One region of the Agathobacter sp. LCP21S3_B2 genome, then DNA from elsewhere that is predicted to be linked to it. Evidence: predicted binding sites of a transcription regulator. Region 1 holds the regulator's gene; the other holds the start of a gene.
The links. Region 1 encodes HrcA, which represses chaperone genes, less so after heat shock. Its sites were predicted from a motif close to TGTTAGCACTCNNNNNNNNNGAGTGCTAACA; they were not measured.

Region 1 (7,668 bases):
TGGAAGTACCGCAACAGGAGGATTTTTACCGTTCCCGTATCCAAACCTCGGATACGAAAGTATTTGTAATTATCTCAGATGCCATGCGTTATGAAGTAGCGGCTACGATGGCAGATCAGCTTCAGCGAGAAACGCAAAGTAAGGTCTCTATCAGCAGTATGCAGAGTATCTTCCCTTCTACTACAAAGTTTGGTATGGCAGCTCTGTTGCCGCACAAAGAATTGACAGTAGAGGTTTGGAACGATATTTTGACGGTTTTGGCAGATGGACAGTCTACGGCAAGTACTTATAGGGATAAGGTTCTGAAAACAGAAGATTCGGCAAGCGTGGCTTTAAAGTATAATGACATCATTGCTATGAAACGAGCGGAAAGAAGTGCTTTGGTAAAAGGTATGGATGTGGTCTATATTTACCACGATACCATTGATGAAGCCAGCCACACTTCGGATACTGCAGTTTTTGCTGCGTGTGACAAGGCAATTTCAGAATTAAAGAATCTTGTGCGTATCATTGTAAATGAATTTGGCGGAACGAATATTCTAATTACGGCAGATCATGGATTTCTTTATACATACAGTCCTTTGAAGGAAGAGGACAAAGTAGATAAAAGAGGCTTTTTTGATGTGAATGTAACAAACTCTGACATTACAAAAAAAGAAAGTATCAAGCGATGTGTGGAGTATGGCAGAAGATATGCAATTATGCAGAAGGGGGTGCAACCAGATTACTTGATGCCTGTAAAATTCCTGGGTGGAAATACGGAATTTGATGGATTTGCACCGAGAGAAAGTATTCGTATCAAAATGAATGGCGGCGGTATGAATTTTGTGCATGGTGGTATCAGTTTGCAGGAAATGGTTGTTCCAGTGATTGAGTACCATTATCTCCGTAATGATTCTATGGAATACAAGCGTAATAAACAGAAATATGATACTAAGCCGGTAACGGTTAATTTACTGTCCGCAAACCGTAAGATTAGCAATATGATTTTTTCATTGAACTTCTATCAAAAAGATGCGGTCAGTACAAACCGTGAAGCTGCAACCTATCAGGTTTACTTTACAGATGAGGACGGCAAGCAGATTAGTGATATTCAGAAGATTATTGCAGATAAGACCAGCGATAACGGTGCAGAAAGAACTTTCCGTTGTCAGTTTAATCTAAAATCTCTAAAATACAGCAATACAGCTACTTATTATCTGGTAATTGCAGATGAACAGGGATTACAGATGCCACAGCGTGAGCCGTTCCAGATTGACATCGCCTTTGCGGTGGATGAGTTTGATTTTTTTAATTAATGCCGCAGGAGGAGAGAAAGATGGAGCAATTTGCAGAGGGTGAAAGTACCCGCGAAGAAATAAAGAACAAGCTCCGTCAGAACTTTGACGGTAAGATTGTTCGGAAAGACCTGACAAAGAAAATTAAAGAAGGGGCGAATGTCCCGGTGTATGTTCTTGAGTTCTTGTTGGGACAGTATTGCAGTTCAGATGATGAGACTGTTATAGAGAAAGGTGTACAGAACGTGAAGCGTATTCTTGCTGACAACTTTGTACGCCCGGATGAATCACAGAAGATTCTGTCTCAGTTGCGTAAAAAAGGTAGTCACACGATTATTGATATGGTGACTGTTCGACTGGATATGAAAAAGGATTGCTTTTTTGCAGAGTTTTCTAATTTGGGCGTTGGTAATGTACCGATTGCCGATGAATATCCAGAAAAATTTGATCGCCTGCTCTGCGGCGGTATCTGGTGTATTGTTCAGCTGGATTATGAGGTTGAAGGTGACAATAACTTTGGTATTGAGGACATTGATGGAAATCCGCTTCGTTCCAAACAGAAAAAGCAGAAAGATATTTCACCAATCAGTATCCGTAAGCTGACACCAATCCAGATGCCGCACATTGATATTGATGAACTGAAGCAGGGACGAAAAGCTTTTACGAAAGATGAATGGTTGGATATCCTTCTTCGTTCTATCGGAATGGAACCGGATGAATTCACATACCGTGAGAAATGGTTGCTCTTGACCCGTATGATTCCATTAGTTGAGAATAACTTTAATCTTTGTGAGCTTGGACCGAGAAGCACCGGTAAATCTCATCTTTACAAAGAGATTTCACCCAACAGTATTTTGATTTCCGGTGGACAGACGACGGTTGCAAACCTGTTTTACAATATGGGACGCAAAACGGTCGGACTGGTCGGCTTATGGGACTGTGTAGCCTTTGATGAAGTGGCAGGTATCAAGTTTAAAGATAAAGATGGCATTCAGATTATGAAGGATTACATGGCATCCGGCTCTTTTGCCCGTGGCAAAGAAGAAAAAGCTGCTACTGCGTCCATGGTATTTGTGGGAAATATCAATCAGAGTGTGGACGTGCTGTTGAAAACGTCCAGTCTGTTTGCACCTTTCCCGCAGGAAATGGGAACAGATACAGCATTTCTTGATCGTATGCACTGTTATCTTCCAGGATGGGAGATACCGAAGTTCAGACCGGAGCATTTTACCGATGATTATGGTTTTATCAGTGACTATTTGGCAGAGTTCATCCGAGAGCTTCGCAAGGAGCAGTATGGAGATGCGCTTGATCACTACTTCCGCTTGGGGAGAAATCTGAATCAGCGTGATACAATTGCGGTTCGTCGTATGATAGACGGTTATCTGAAGTTGATGTACCCAAATGGTGAGTTTACCAAAGAAGAATTGGAAGAAGTTATTCAGATTGCATTGGAAATGCGCCGCCGTGTAAAAGAACAGCTGAAAAAGCTGGGCGGTATGGAGTTTTATGATGTGAATTTCTCCTATATCGACCTGGAGGATATGTCAGAACATTATGTTTCTGTACCGGAGCAAGGAGGCGGTAAATTGATACCGGATGGAATGTGCAATCCGGGACAGGTTTATACCGTATCCAGAGGAAAAAGTGGTATGATTGGTGTATTCCGTTTGGAAAGCCAGATGCTTCCGGGCAATGGCAAGATTGAACGGACAGGCTTAGGCAGTGATTCCAAATGCAAGGAAGCTGTGAACACGGCATTTAATTATCTGAAAGCCAACGGCAATCGGATCAGTGGCTCTATCAGCACCTCAACCCAGGATTACATCATCAATTATCAGGATTTGCAGGGTATCGGTATGACAGACAAATTGGCACTTTCAACATTGATTGCACTTTGTTCGATTGCCCTTGGAAAGCCTGTTGTCAGCAATTTGGCAGTGTTGGGAGATATAACAATTAGTGGCACAATGATAAAGGTGGATGAACTTGCTAATACACTTCAGGTGTGTCTGGATAGCGGCGCAAAGAAGGTGCTGATTCCGAGTACCTCGTTTGTTGATTTTGCAAGTGTTCCGGCTGATCTGATGAGTGCATTTCAGCTGATTCCTTATCAGAGTGCGGAAGATGCAGTGTTTAAGGCGTTGGGGGTAGAGTAATATAAGGAGGGATAAGTTTCATTCATATAGATGTCTGAGGAAAATTTAAAAGAAAAAACATGAAAAAAGCACTGAAAACTGTTGGATTATCGGTTTACAGTGCTTTTTATTTTTCATGATGTATATAATCACCTAAATAATAGGTATGACGCAAAGGTGGAAATAGAAAAACTTGAAAAAATGGTGTAAAAGTGGTGTAAATACCGCCAAAATCAATTTAATAGAAAATTAATAAAGCCTGAAACCCCTGTAAAATCAAGGGTTTCAAAAATTTTATTAAAAAAATTAGCACTCGAGGGTTGACATTGCTAATAGGTGGTGGTATGTTATGTACAGATAAAAAATTAGCACTCCAAAATACAGAGTGCTAATAAATTAAAAGCATACTTCAGATGGAGCGTGTGACCAATGGAAAATGAAAACAAAGAACTAGAGTTGAGCGAGAGACAGCTTACCATACTGGATGCAATCATCCGCAATTATCTCGCCACAGGAGAGCCGGTTGGCTCACGTACAATTTCAAAATATACAGATCTTAATCTGAGCTCGGCAACAATCAGAAATGAGATGAGTGACTTAGAGGAGATGGGCTATATAGTACAGCCACATACCTCAGCAGGAAGAATTCCCTCGGATAAGGGCTACAGATTATATGTAGACCATCTTATAGAGACCAATGATAAGAAGGAAAAAGAGCTTTCTGATATGAAGGAGCTGGTCATTGAAAATACCGAGAAGATGGAGCATGTGTTAAAGCAGGCGGCAAAGGTACTTGCAAACAATACCAATTATGCCACACTTGTTTCTGCACCGGATGTCAATCACAACAAGGTGAAATTCATCCAGCTTTCACAGGTTGACGACCAGCACCTGCTTGCAGTAATTGTTATGAACAATAATATGGTCAGAAACAAGATGCTTGATTTATATGAGCCGCTTGACAATGAGACGATACTTAAGCTCAACATTCTGCTTAACACCTCACTAAACGGACTCGCAATGAACGAGATTAATCTTGGAAACATTGCAAGCATAAAGGAACGCGCTGGTATTCATTCAGGAATTGTCTCTGATGTGATTGATGCATTGGCACAGACCTTCGCTGAGAGTGAGGATCTTAAGATTTACACCAGCGGAGCGACAAATATACTGAAGTATCCTGAGCTTTCGGATTCCAATAATGTAGCGACACTTTTGTCAGCATTTGAGGAAAAGGAAGAGCTAGCAAGCCTTGTTACTGAATCCCTATCCGATTCCGAGAAGAAGGACAATGGAACAGGTATTCAGGTTTATATAGGGAATGAATCTCCAATCCAGACCATGAAGGACTGCAGTGTTGTCACTGCGACATATGATCTGGGTGAGGGCGTAAAGGGCACGATAGGAATTGTCGGACCAAAGCGCATGGATTATGAAAAAGTAATGGATAATCTAAAGACTCTTAAATCCCAGTTAGATGGAATTTATAAGAAGTCTGAGGATGAAACATAGGAAGGTGGTCAAAAATGCCAGAGGATATTAAAAAAGAAACAATCGACAATGAGACTGCAGAAAACAAAGCAGAAGAGATAGAGATTGAAGGAGCTGATGAGGAAAGCACTCAGGCAGCCGAAGAAGCAAAAGATACAGATATGAATGAAACTGAATCAGATGATGATGCTTCGACTGATGCAGAAGCAAAAGCAGATGAAAAAGCAGATGAAAAAGCAGATGATAAAGCAGATGATAAGTCAGATGAAAAGAAAGGTCTCTTCAAGAAAAAGAAAAAAGACAAGAAGGATGAGCAGATAGAAGAACTTAACGACCGTCTGAAAAGACAGATGGCAGAGTTTGAGAACTTCCGCAAGAGAAGTGAGAAGGAAAAATCCCAGATGTTTGACATGGGAGCAAAGACAATAGTTGAGAAAATCCTTCCTGTAATCGACAATTTCGAGAGAGGTCTTGCAGCAGTACCGGATGATAAGAAGGATGATCCTTTTATCACAGGTATGGATAAGGTCTACAAGCAGATGCTCACAGAGCTTGATGCTGCAGGTGTAAAGCCAATAGAGTGCGTAGGACAGGAGTTTGATCCTGATTTCCACAATGCGGTGATGCAGGTTGAAAATGATGAACTTGAGTCAGGCACCGTAGCACAGGAGCTTCAGAAGGGTTATATGTACAAGGATTCAGTGGTACGCCACAGCATGGTATCGGTAGTACAGTAATGATGTGTACATCTATCCGGCATGACAGTGAATCAGATTTATATGAATGCAGACAGCATTTAAGGGATTCCTGTGAGACAACGGATGGTTACAAATATATTAAACATGTAAAAACGCTATATTTAATAGGAGGAAAATAAAATGGGCAAAATCATTGGTATTGATTTAGGAACAACAAACAGCTGCGTAGCAGTTATGGAAGGTGGAAAACCTACAGTTATAGCAAACCAGGAGGGTGCAAGAACCACACCTTCAGTAGTTGCTTTCACAAAGACAGGAGAGAGACTTATCGGTGAGCCTGCAAAGCGTCAGGCAGTTACAAATGCTGAGAAGACAATTTCTTCTATCAAGAGACATATGGGTACAGATTACAAGGTACAGATTGATGACAAGAGCTACAGCCCACAGCAGATTTCAGCTATGGTACTTCAGAAGTTAAAGGCTGATGCAGAGGGATACCTCGGTGAGAAGGTTACAGAGGCAGTTATCACAGTACCGGCTTACTTCAACGATGCTCAGCGTCAGGCTACAAAGGATGCCGGCAAGATTGCAGGTCTTGATGTAAAGCGTATCATCAACGAGCCTACAGCAGCAGCACTTGCTTATGGTCTTGACAATGAGAAAGAGCAGAAGATTATGGTTTATGACCTTGGTGGTGGTACATTTGATGTATCTATCATCGAGATTGGTGACGGAGTCATCGAAGTATTATCTACAAACGGTGATACACACCTTGGTGGTGATGATTTCGATAACAAAGTAACACAGTGGATGATTGACGAGTTCAAGAAGGCAGAGGGTGTTGATCTTTCTACAGACAAGATGGCACTCCAGAGATTAAAGGAAGCTGCTGAGAAGGCAAAGAAGGAGCTGTCTTCAGCTACTACTACAAACATCAACCTTCCATTCATCACAGCTACAGCAGAGGGACCAAAGCATTTCGATATGACTCTTACAAGAGCTAAATTCGATGAGCTGACACATGACCTCGTAGAGAGAACAGCAATCCCTGTACAGAACGCTATGAAGGATGCAGGCATTACAAATGCAGATCTTGGACAGGTATTACTTGTAGGTGGTTCTACACGTATTCCGGCTGTACAGGACAAGGTAAAGCAGATGACAGGAAAAGAGCCAAGCAAGTCTCTTAACCCTGATGAGTGCGTAGCAATCGGTGCTTCTATCCAGGGTGGTAAGCTTGCAGGAGATGCCGGTGCCGGCGAAGTACTTCTCCTTGATGTTACTCCACTTTCTCTTTCAATCGAGACAATGGGTGGTGTTGCTACAAGACTTATCGAGAGAAATACAACTATTCCTACAAGAAAGAGCCAGATATTCTCTACAGCCGCTGATAACCAGACAGCCGTTGATATCAACGTAGTACAGGGTGAGAGACAGTTCGCCCGCGATAATAAATCACTCGGACAGTTCAGACTTGATGGTATCCCACCAGCACGTCGTGGAGTTCCACAGATTGAGGTTACATTCGATATCGATGCAAATGGTATCGTAAATGTGTCTGCAAAGGATCTTGGAACAGGAAAAGAGCAGCACATCACAATCACAGCAGGATCTAATATGTCTGATGATGAGATTGATAAGGCTGTTAAAGAGGCTGCTGAGTTTGAGGCACAGGATAAGAAGAGAAAAGAAGCAATCGATGCAAGAAATGATGCTGAGAGCTTTGTATTCCAGACAGAGGATGCATTAAAGCAGGTTGGAGATTCTGTTGATGCCGCTGATAAGTCAGCAGTTGAGGCTGATATCGCAGCAGTTAAGTCATTCCTTGATGCACATAAAGAGGCTGAGGCTATGACAGAGGCTGATGTTGCAGAGCTTAAGGCAGCACAGGAGAAGCTCACACAGAGTGCTCAGAAGGTATTTGCAAAGATGTATGAGCAGGCTCAGGCAGCGCAGGGAGCAGCTGGAGCAGGACCTGACATGAATGCAGGAGCAGCAGGGGCAGGACCTGATATGAATGCAGGCGCTTCAAACGGAGCAGATGATGATGTCATCGACGCAGAT
Region 2 (7,668 bases), on a different contig from region 1:
TTACCGTCATGAGACCATAATACATATCCTACGTCTCGTAGCTTTTCTACCATTTTAGAAATCTGTCGCATCGTCATCTGAAGCTTGTCCGCTAAATCCTTCAGATAGACTCGTCCTGCATAAATGTCGGATGTCTCCTCCATTGCAATATATTGTAATGCAATGTATTCCGGGATACTCATTTTCATAAAGACATCTTTTCTATGCTCCCGGTTAAACAAGTGCCTTTGGTATATCAATTCGTTGGACAGCTTTATAATATCTGTATTTCCTAAAGTTTCTGCCATATTACTCCTCCTTTATTTAAAATAAGGGAAGCAACAGACTGTCACTTCCCTTCGTAAAAGAGAATGGATTATTTTAATAGCCCATTTCCGGTTGTGCCGGCATTGCAGGTGCTGTTTCCTTAATATTTGCCACAGCAGCTTCCGTTGTTAATAAGGTTGATGACACACTAATCGCATTGGAAAGTGCACTTCTTGTAACCTTGACAGGATCAATAATTCCTGCATCGACCATATTGACGTACTGTTCAGAAACTGCATCAAAGCCTATGCCCTCATCTGACTCCTTTACCTTATTGATGATGACAGCACCCTCTAAGCCTGCATTTTCAGCAATGGCACGAAGCGGAGCCTCTAATGCCTTGGCTACAATCTCTGCTCCTGTTCTCTCATCACCCTCCATGCTTGATATCATGTCATATACCGCCTTTTGTGCGTGAACATAAGCAGAGCCACCGCCACTAATGATACCCTCTGACACAGCAGCCCTAGTGGCATTTAATGCATCCTCTATACGATACTTAGCTTCCTTCATCTCTGTTTCAGTTGCGGCTCCAATCTTAATAACTGCAACACCACCGCCGAGCTTAGCCATCCGGTCTACCAGCTTATCCCTGTCGTACTCAGAAGCATCTGCAGCCTGTCTCTTAATCATTGCGATTCTTTCTTCAATGTCCTGTTTCTTGCCCTCGCCATCCACGATGGTTGTATGTTCCTTTGTTACTTTAACTGATTTAGTCTGTCCAAGCATATCAACTGTGATATCCTTTAATTGCATGCCAAGGTCATCGAGTACTGCCTGTCCCCCTGTCAGAATTGCAATATCCTTTAACATCTCCTTACGACCATCACCATACCCCGGTGCCTTTACAGCTACGACCTTGAGTGTGCCTCTCAACCTGTTTACGATTAGTGTTGTAAGTGCTTCACCCTCTACGTCATCTGCAATAATCAGCATTTCTCTTCCCTGCTGCATTACCTGCTCCAATATAGGAAGAATATCCTTTATATTAGATATCTTTTTGTCCGTAATCAAAATGTATGGATGATTCATATTAGCTATCATCTTTTCTTTATCATCACACATGTAAGCAGATAAATAACCGTTGTCAAACTGCATTCCCTCTACAACCTCTATCTCTGTCTGCATCGTCTTTGATTCTTCTATTGTGATGACGCCATTCTCTCCAACCTTTTCCATTGCATCGGCAATCATTGTTCCGACTTCATCATTACCTGCAGATATTGCAGCAACCTTTGCAATGTGATCTTTTCCGGTTACAGGCTTGCTCATTTTAACCAGTGCTTCAATAGTTGTATCTGCTGCTTTCTTCATTCCTTTTCGCAAAATAATTGGATTTGCACCTGCTGCTATATTTTTCATACCCTCGCCTACTAGAGCCTGTGCCAAAACAGTTGCCGTTGTCGTGCCGTCTCCTGCAATGTCATTCGTTTTGGTTGCGACCTCTTTCACAAGTTGTGCACCCATATTCTCATAAGGATCTTCCAGTTCAATCTCCTTTGCAATCGTAACACCATCGTTCGTAATCAAAGGAGTTCCGTAAGATTTATCCAATACAACGTTACGTCCCTTAGGTCCGATTGTCACCTTTACTGTATCTGCCAGCTTATCAACGCCTGCTTCCATCTTTTTTCTTGCATCGATATCAAACAAAATTTCCTTTGCCATGTTAATTCCTTCTTTCTACATATAAAATAACTGTATTTTTATTTTACTACTCCACAATTGCAATAATATCGGACTGATTTACGATGATATATTCCTCATCCTCCAACTTAACATCTGTACCGGAATACTGAGAATAAATCACACGGTCGCCTTCTTTTACCTGCATTTCTGTTTTCTTTCCATTCTTTTCACTTCCAGGTCCTACTGCAATGACAACAGCTGTCTGTGGCTTTTCTTTTGCACTATCCGGTAATATAATTCCGGACTGGGTTTTTTCTTCTGCTTCCTGCTGTTTTAAAACAACACGCTCTCCTAATGGTTTTAACTGCATAATCATTACCTCTTTCCTTTATTGTTAGCACTCTCTTGTATTGAGTGCTACTTATTTTGTAAAAAATATATGCTTCATATGAAGCATATATAAACAGTTTGTTTCCAAACTGTTTGTTTAAAAAGGATTATAGCACATAAAAAACCTATGTCAACCCATTTTTTCAAAAGAAATAAAAAAATTGCACACCGATTACTCGGTGTAACAATTCCTAGTCATTCTCCAACAATCTGTCTATATTATGACTAATCTGCTCAGACACCCGGTTAAATACCGCCAAAGAACTTTCATCAATTCCTTCCACCACCTTGGCGGTTAACTCTGCCCAGAGAATCTCCATTTCCTGACAAAGATGTTCCGACGCATCAGTCAGCTCATATATAACATATCTACGATCTTTATCATCTCTTTTGCATACAATGTATCCTTGTTTAACAAGATTCTCTAAAGTAGTAGACATATGACCTTTATTCATCTGCGTGTACCGACATATATCCGTCAATGTTGTTATATCATCATAATGAGATAGCAAATAAACAACTTCCAGTTCCAATCTGTTTAGGTTTGTCTTATTTTTTACATCAACCATAGCTTTTTCAAGAAGACGATTAAACTTTCCACCTCTCAAATTTTTTTCAATATTCATCAAAATTTCACTCCTATTTTGTTTTTACTCTTTTTACAAAATATCAAATTAATCCATCAAAATTTTTTTCATGGGGCATCTTATCGTTTATCATATCATATCGCCTACATTTTTTCCACATAAACCACCCCAGTATTTCACTGCCCGAGTTCCATCAAATCCTATTTCTATACTCTTACTTCAAATCCGTTCTTGAACATGAATCTTATATCGTCCTTGGATTTCACAATCACTTCCTGTACAAGACTGCTCCAAATCCCGGCATCGAACTCGCAGGTTAAGCCGTCCTGCTTCTCCAAAGTTCGAATGAACCCTTTGAACAATTCTCTCTTTATCTATTTCTTTATTATCTAATCTGTTAGTAATCTATCCAACAGCATCTGCCTATTATTTATAAACATTTCTGTTACCTGGTAACTCTCTGTATCCTCATATTCGCACAGATGTATGCGTCCATTATCAAAACAATAGATATCTGCATCTGGTATTCCTAACAAAATTGGCGAATGCGTAACTATAATAAACTGTGCTCCCTCTTTTGCACATCTGTATATTTGCATCAACAATGTAAGCTGTCTCTGCGGCGATAATGCAGCTTCCGGCTCGTCAAAAAGATACAAGCCATTTGGATTCATATTATTCTGTGCTAATGCGAGAAAACTCTCTCCATGTGATTTTTCATGATATTTAGCGGAAGGATGTGTAATATCTGCATATTCTTCTTCCTGCGTTGCAACATTATAAAAGCTTTCTGCCCTAAGAAAATATCCCCACTTTTCCTTCCGATAGCCTTTGACAATTCTTATCGCATCACACAACTCTGAATGTGTATCATGCGTAGAAAAAACATAATTCTTTGTTCCTCCCTCAGGATTAAAACCATGTGCTACGGCAAGTGCTTCCAACAAAGTTGATTTACCACTGCCATTTTCTCCAACAAAAAAGGTGATTGGTTTATTGAAATCAAGTTTTTCAACTTCCTTAAAAGCCCTGATTCCCTTCAGATAACTATCCTTATCAATTTTATCCCAATCAAATATTACTCCTTGTATGAATTGATCATTCACCTAATCACCTCCTTGTAAAAAACACTTTCTAATCCCCATCTTCTTGCCCTTTAGACAAGAATCATTCTTCACCTTCAGTTTGGTCAATTCAGATTTACCTATCTGTACTCAACGATTTCTTCGAATGGTTTCCTCGGTCTTTTGTCCGGAGCTTCGTCGGCAAAGCCAACCGCAACAATTCCTGTCAACTGGCTGTCTGTTCCGATAAAATCCATCAGCTCATTATAGGCAAAACAAGTATTTGCAATCCACAAAGTACCTAATCCATACCCTGTTGCTGTCAGAATCATATTTTCAATCGCTGCACCTATGGACAGCGAATCACATATTTCAACAATTCGCTTTTCATTTCCAAGGCTGCCTGTTTTTAGCAGATGGTGCAAGGGAAGCACTGTATATGATCTCTTCAATTAACTTTCTTTCGATCTCATCTGGCTTATATTTTCTTATACTTCTTCTATTCTCAATTTCTCGTATCATAGATTTCTCTCTCCCTTAGAGCCTTGCCCTCAAGGCTCATTTTCTCCTATGATTTCCAACCTATCCATCCCAACATGACATTTCAGGGAAAGCACCTCAACACCTGCGTCCTTTGCCTCTTGCAGTGCAATGCCAAATTCGGGATGTATTGCCGTATTCGGCCTGACTTCACTGATTTCCTCCATTTGAATCACAAATGCAATCAAGCATTTATATCCTTGTCCGCACGCAGCTGCAAGTTCCCGTAAATGCTTAACTCCTCTTTCCGTCGGGGCATCCGGAAAATATCCAACTCCGTCTATATCAAGGGTGCAGCCTTTAACTTCCATTAGATATTTTTGCTTTCCTTTTTCCATATAGAAATCCATCCGGCTGTTTCCAAAGGCATACTCTGGTTTAATACAATCATACCTCTGTTTGATCAGCCATTCTTTTACCACTTTATTCGGCGCCTGGGAATCAATGTTAACCCACATCCCATTCTTTTTAACCGCAATCAAATCATAACGTGTCTTTCGATTTGGATTCTTTTCTATGCAATCTTCCAAAATCACTTCCGCCCCTGGCAGCAGTAATTCACGACAACGGCCCGTATTCTTTACATGAACCAATTCTACCTCTTCCGCTCCGTCAATCTTTACCCGCGCAATAAAACGATTGGGACGTTCTATGAAAATTGCTTCCACTATCTTATCATATTTCATGTGCTGTTTCCTATTCTCTTATCATTCGATAAAATGTTCCGATACCAATTCCTGTTGTCAACTCATAAGCTTGTCCATCAATCCTAAATCCTGCTTTTGATAGCACTTTACCGCTCTGATATTCCATGTACGAATTTCCAGATACAACGGCTTGTTAGGATATAACTTTTTTGAAATCTCATAAGTAATCAAGAGCATTCGCTGACCATAATGTTTATTACACAAATCAGGATTTTTCAATTCTGTCAACAAAAATTGTTCTATACAAATTCTGCACCTACTTCATGTAACTTTTTAAAGTACTTATTCTTGTTTTTCTTATACATTGTTCCGATTGCAGCTTCATTCACGATTACTTTATATCCATTTTTTATAGCACCTAATGCTGTCAGTGCAACACAAGCCCCACCATCTACACCCACAACTTCAACATATTCAATATTGTGTTTTTTCAGCAATATATCAAGTCCAGAATTAGTAAATGCATTACCTTTATATTTTATGAATATATTATCAGATACTATATGCAATTCTTTAGCAAAATCAACATCTTCTGTTCCTTCATATGCATGAAATGGTGCAAACTTATTTATCAGATTCTTCTTCATTACATTTTTTATATAAATAACCAAGTTGTTTTCATTAGCATCAATAACCTTATTAACCTCATGAAGTAAATCACTATTATTATATTGAAAGAACCTTGCATGTTTTTCTCCAACACATACATTTTGCATGTCAATTACCAATAGTGCTTTTTCACAGTTCTTTACCTCCATAAAATTTACTTTATCCTGAGTATCAGACCACTGTTCTTTTGTAAGATAAGTAAAGTGCTCCGTTCTAAAATCTCCCATAAGTGCACAGGGTTTATTTTCTTCCGTATGATGATATTTGAATCCACATTTTTCCTGACAGCGTTTTGATTTTTCATTTCCGTCATAATATCCGCACCACATAGCACTACAACCCAAATCTAAAAAAGCATGCTTCTGTAAAGCTCGAACCGCTTCGGGAATCAAGCCCTGCCCCCAGTATGGAACACCTATCCAATATCCAATTTCTATTTCATCATCAGCTGCTTTTGTGTGCGACTGCGCTGGCGTAATCAATCCGATACTTCCAATTGCAACATTATCTTCTCTTAAACACACTGCATATGTTTCATCTGCTGCCAAAACACTTTTGATGATTTCTCTGCTATTCTCTACACTTGTATGTACTGGCCATCCTGCTATAGGCCCCACCTCTGGATTTTTTGCATATTTATATAAACTCTCTGCATCATCCTCTTTCCAGGGACGAAGTATTAATCTCTCAGTTTCTAATGTCATAACTTACTCCTTCATAGTAATTTTATTAAAGCCTTCTCTTGCAAACAATTCGTATGTTTGAAAGAGATGTTAATTCATACATCATTTCATAAATTGTGATTCTGTCATCCCTACAAATGCTAATCTGTCGAGTTCGTTACATAGATGAAATTTTACTAGCCCTCTCCATATAATTCCGTACGAATCAATCTCGCTGTTTCCATAAACTTTTCTGGATTTATTTCTTCTGCAAAAGCTTTATCCATTGTTTCAGCAATAATTCTTGCAATCTCCTCAACTGTGCAATTCTCTGAGATAACATCTGCAAACTTGTGTGAATAACTATCAAATTCATCATTTGGTGCACAACTAACAAGTAATCCGTAATAATCAAACTCATCAATATATTTTTTAATTACATCAAATTTATTCATTATAAGTCCTCTTCTAAAATTGGAAGTTAGTAACGCAAAAGAAAATATATGACATACGCCCAACTAAGTAATCCATGAAAAATCGCCCAGCCGACAGACTTCCACGTTGTATAACTAATAACCATAGCTAATGCACTTCCAAAAGTTATTCCTGATTTTACCGTTTTCTTGACAGTCGTTGATTTATTATCTTCCATTTATTCTCCGTATATTCCTATTTTCTTAATTCTGCAAGCTGGAAGTTATTACTTTCTGCATAGTGTGTTTCCCAAAATGGTAATTACCACGACATCAACCAAAATAATCCCCAATGCAATATATACAAAAAATGCAGGCAAAATATTTTCAAACAAGCACATAGTTAATGCAAGAATTGCTATAATAGACATTCCAATTCCCATTGTTCTGCATAACTTCTTTTCATCATATTTTTCCTTTTCTTCATTTGAAGCTGTATTATATCCAGAAATGAACCAGCTTCCATGTCCAGAAAGCAAAATAATAGAAAGCACAGCAAATATCGCAAAGACAATCCACACTATCCAATCAGAGCCTGTTGCTAAATCTGCTAATTTCATTTACGTACTCCTCCTTAAATTCCATTTTCTTAATTTTATAAACTTGAATTGATTAAAATGTTTATCCCCTTAAACTTTCCAATTCACTTAATGACAGTCCCTTAACTAAAACGCTATCTTTCTTTGAATCGAGAGCATATT

Region 2: groES (co-chaperone GroES) is a predicted target of HrcA. The motif match lies at 2,328-2,358, and genes of this name have one in related genera.

Annotation. Positions count from the first base shown of each region.
Region 1 covers NZ_JBQKGQ010000009.1:70,945-78,612, reverse strand. Annotated here, with positions in the region: gene pglZ (BREX-1 system phosphatase PglZ type A) at 1-1,298, shown strand, start outside; gene brxL (protease Lon-related BREX system protein BrxL) at 1,319-3,436, shown strand; gene hrcA (heat-inducible transcriptional repressor HrcA) at 3,845-4,927, shown strand; gene grpE (nucleotide exchange factor GrpE) at 4,942-5,643, shown strand; gene dnaK (molecular chaperone DnaK) at 5,785-7,668, shown strand, end outside.
Region 2 covers NZ_JBQKGQ010000018.1:28,340-36,007, reverse strand. Annotated here, with positions in the region: gene ACTQ1L_RS12305 (MarR family winged helix-turn-helix transcriptional regulator) at 1-287, opposite strand, end outside; gene groL (chaperonin GroEL) at 361-1,974, opposite strand; gene groES (co-chaperone GroES) at 2,021-2,305, opposite strand; gene ACTQ1L_RS12290 (MarR family winged helix-turn-helix transcriptional regulator) at 2,517-2,951, opposite strand; gene ACTQ1L_RS12285 (AAA family ATPase) at 3,302-4,018, opposite strand; partial or broken gene ACTQ1L_RS12280 (nitroreductase family protein) at 4,117-4,498, opposite strand; gene sfsA (DNA/RNA nuclease SfsA) at 4,528-5,202, opposite strand; partial or broken gene ACTQ1L_RS12270 (cysteine hydrolase family protein) at 5,463-5,897, opposite strand; partial or broken gene ACTQ1L_RS12265 (GNAT family N-acetyltransferase) at 6,003-6,536, opposite strand; gene ACTQ1L_RS12260 (hypothetical protein) at 6,692-6,949, opposite strand; gene ACTQ1L_RS12255 (hypothetical protein) at 6,976-7,146, opposite strand; gene ACTQ1L_RS12250 (DUF3784 domain-containing protein) at 7,195-7,527, opposite strand; gene ACTQ1L_RS12245 (DUF4299 family protein) at 7,589-7,668, opposite strand, start outside.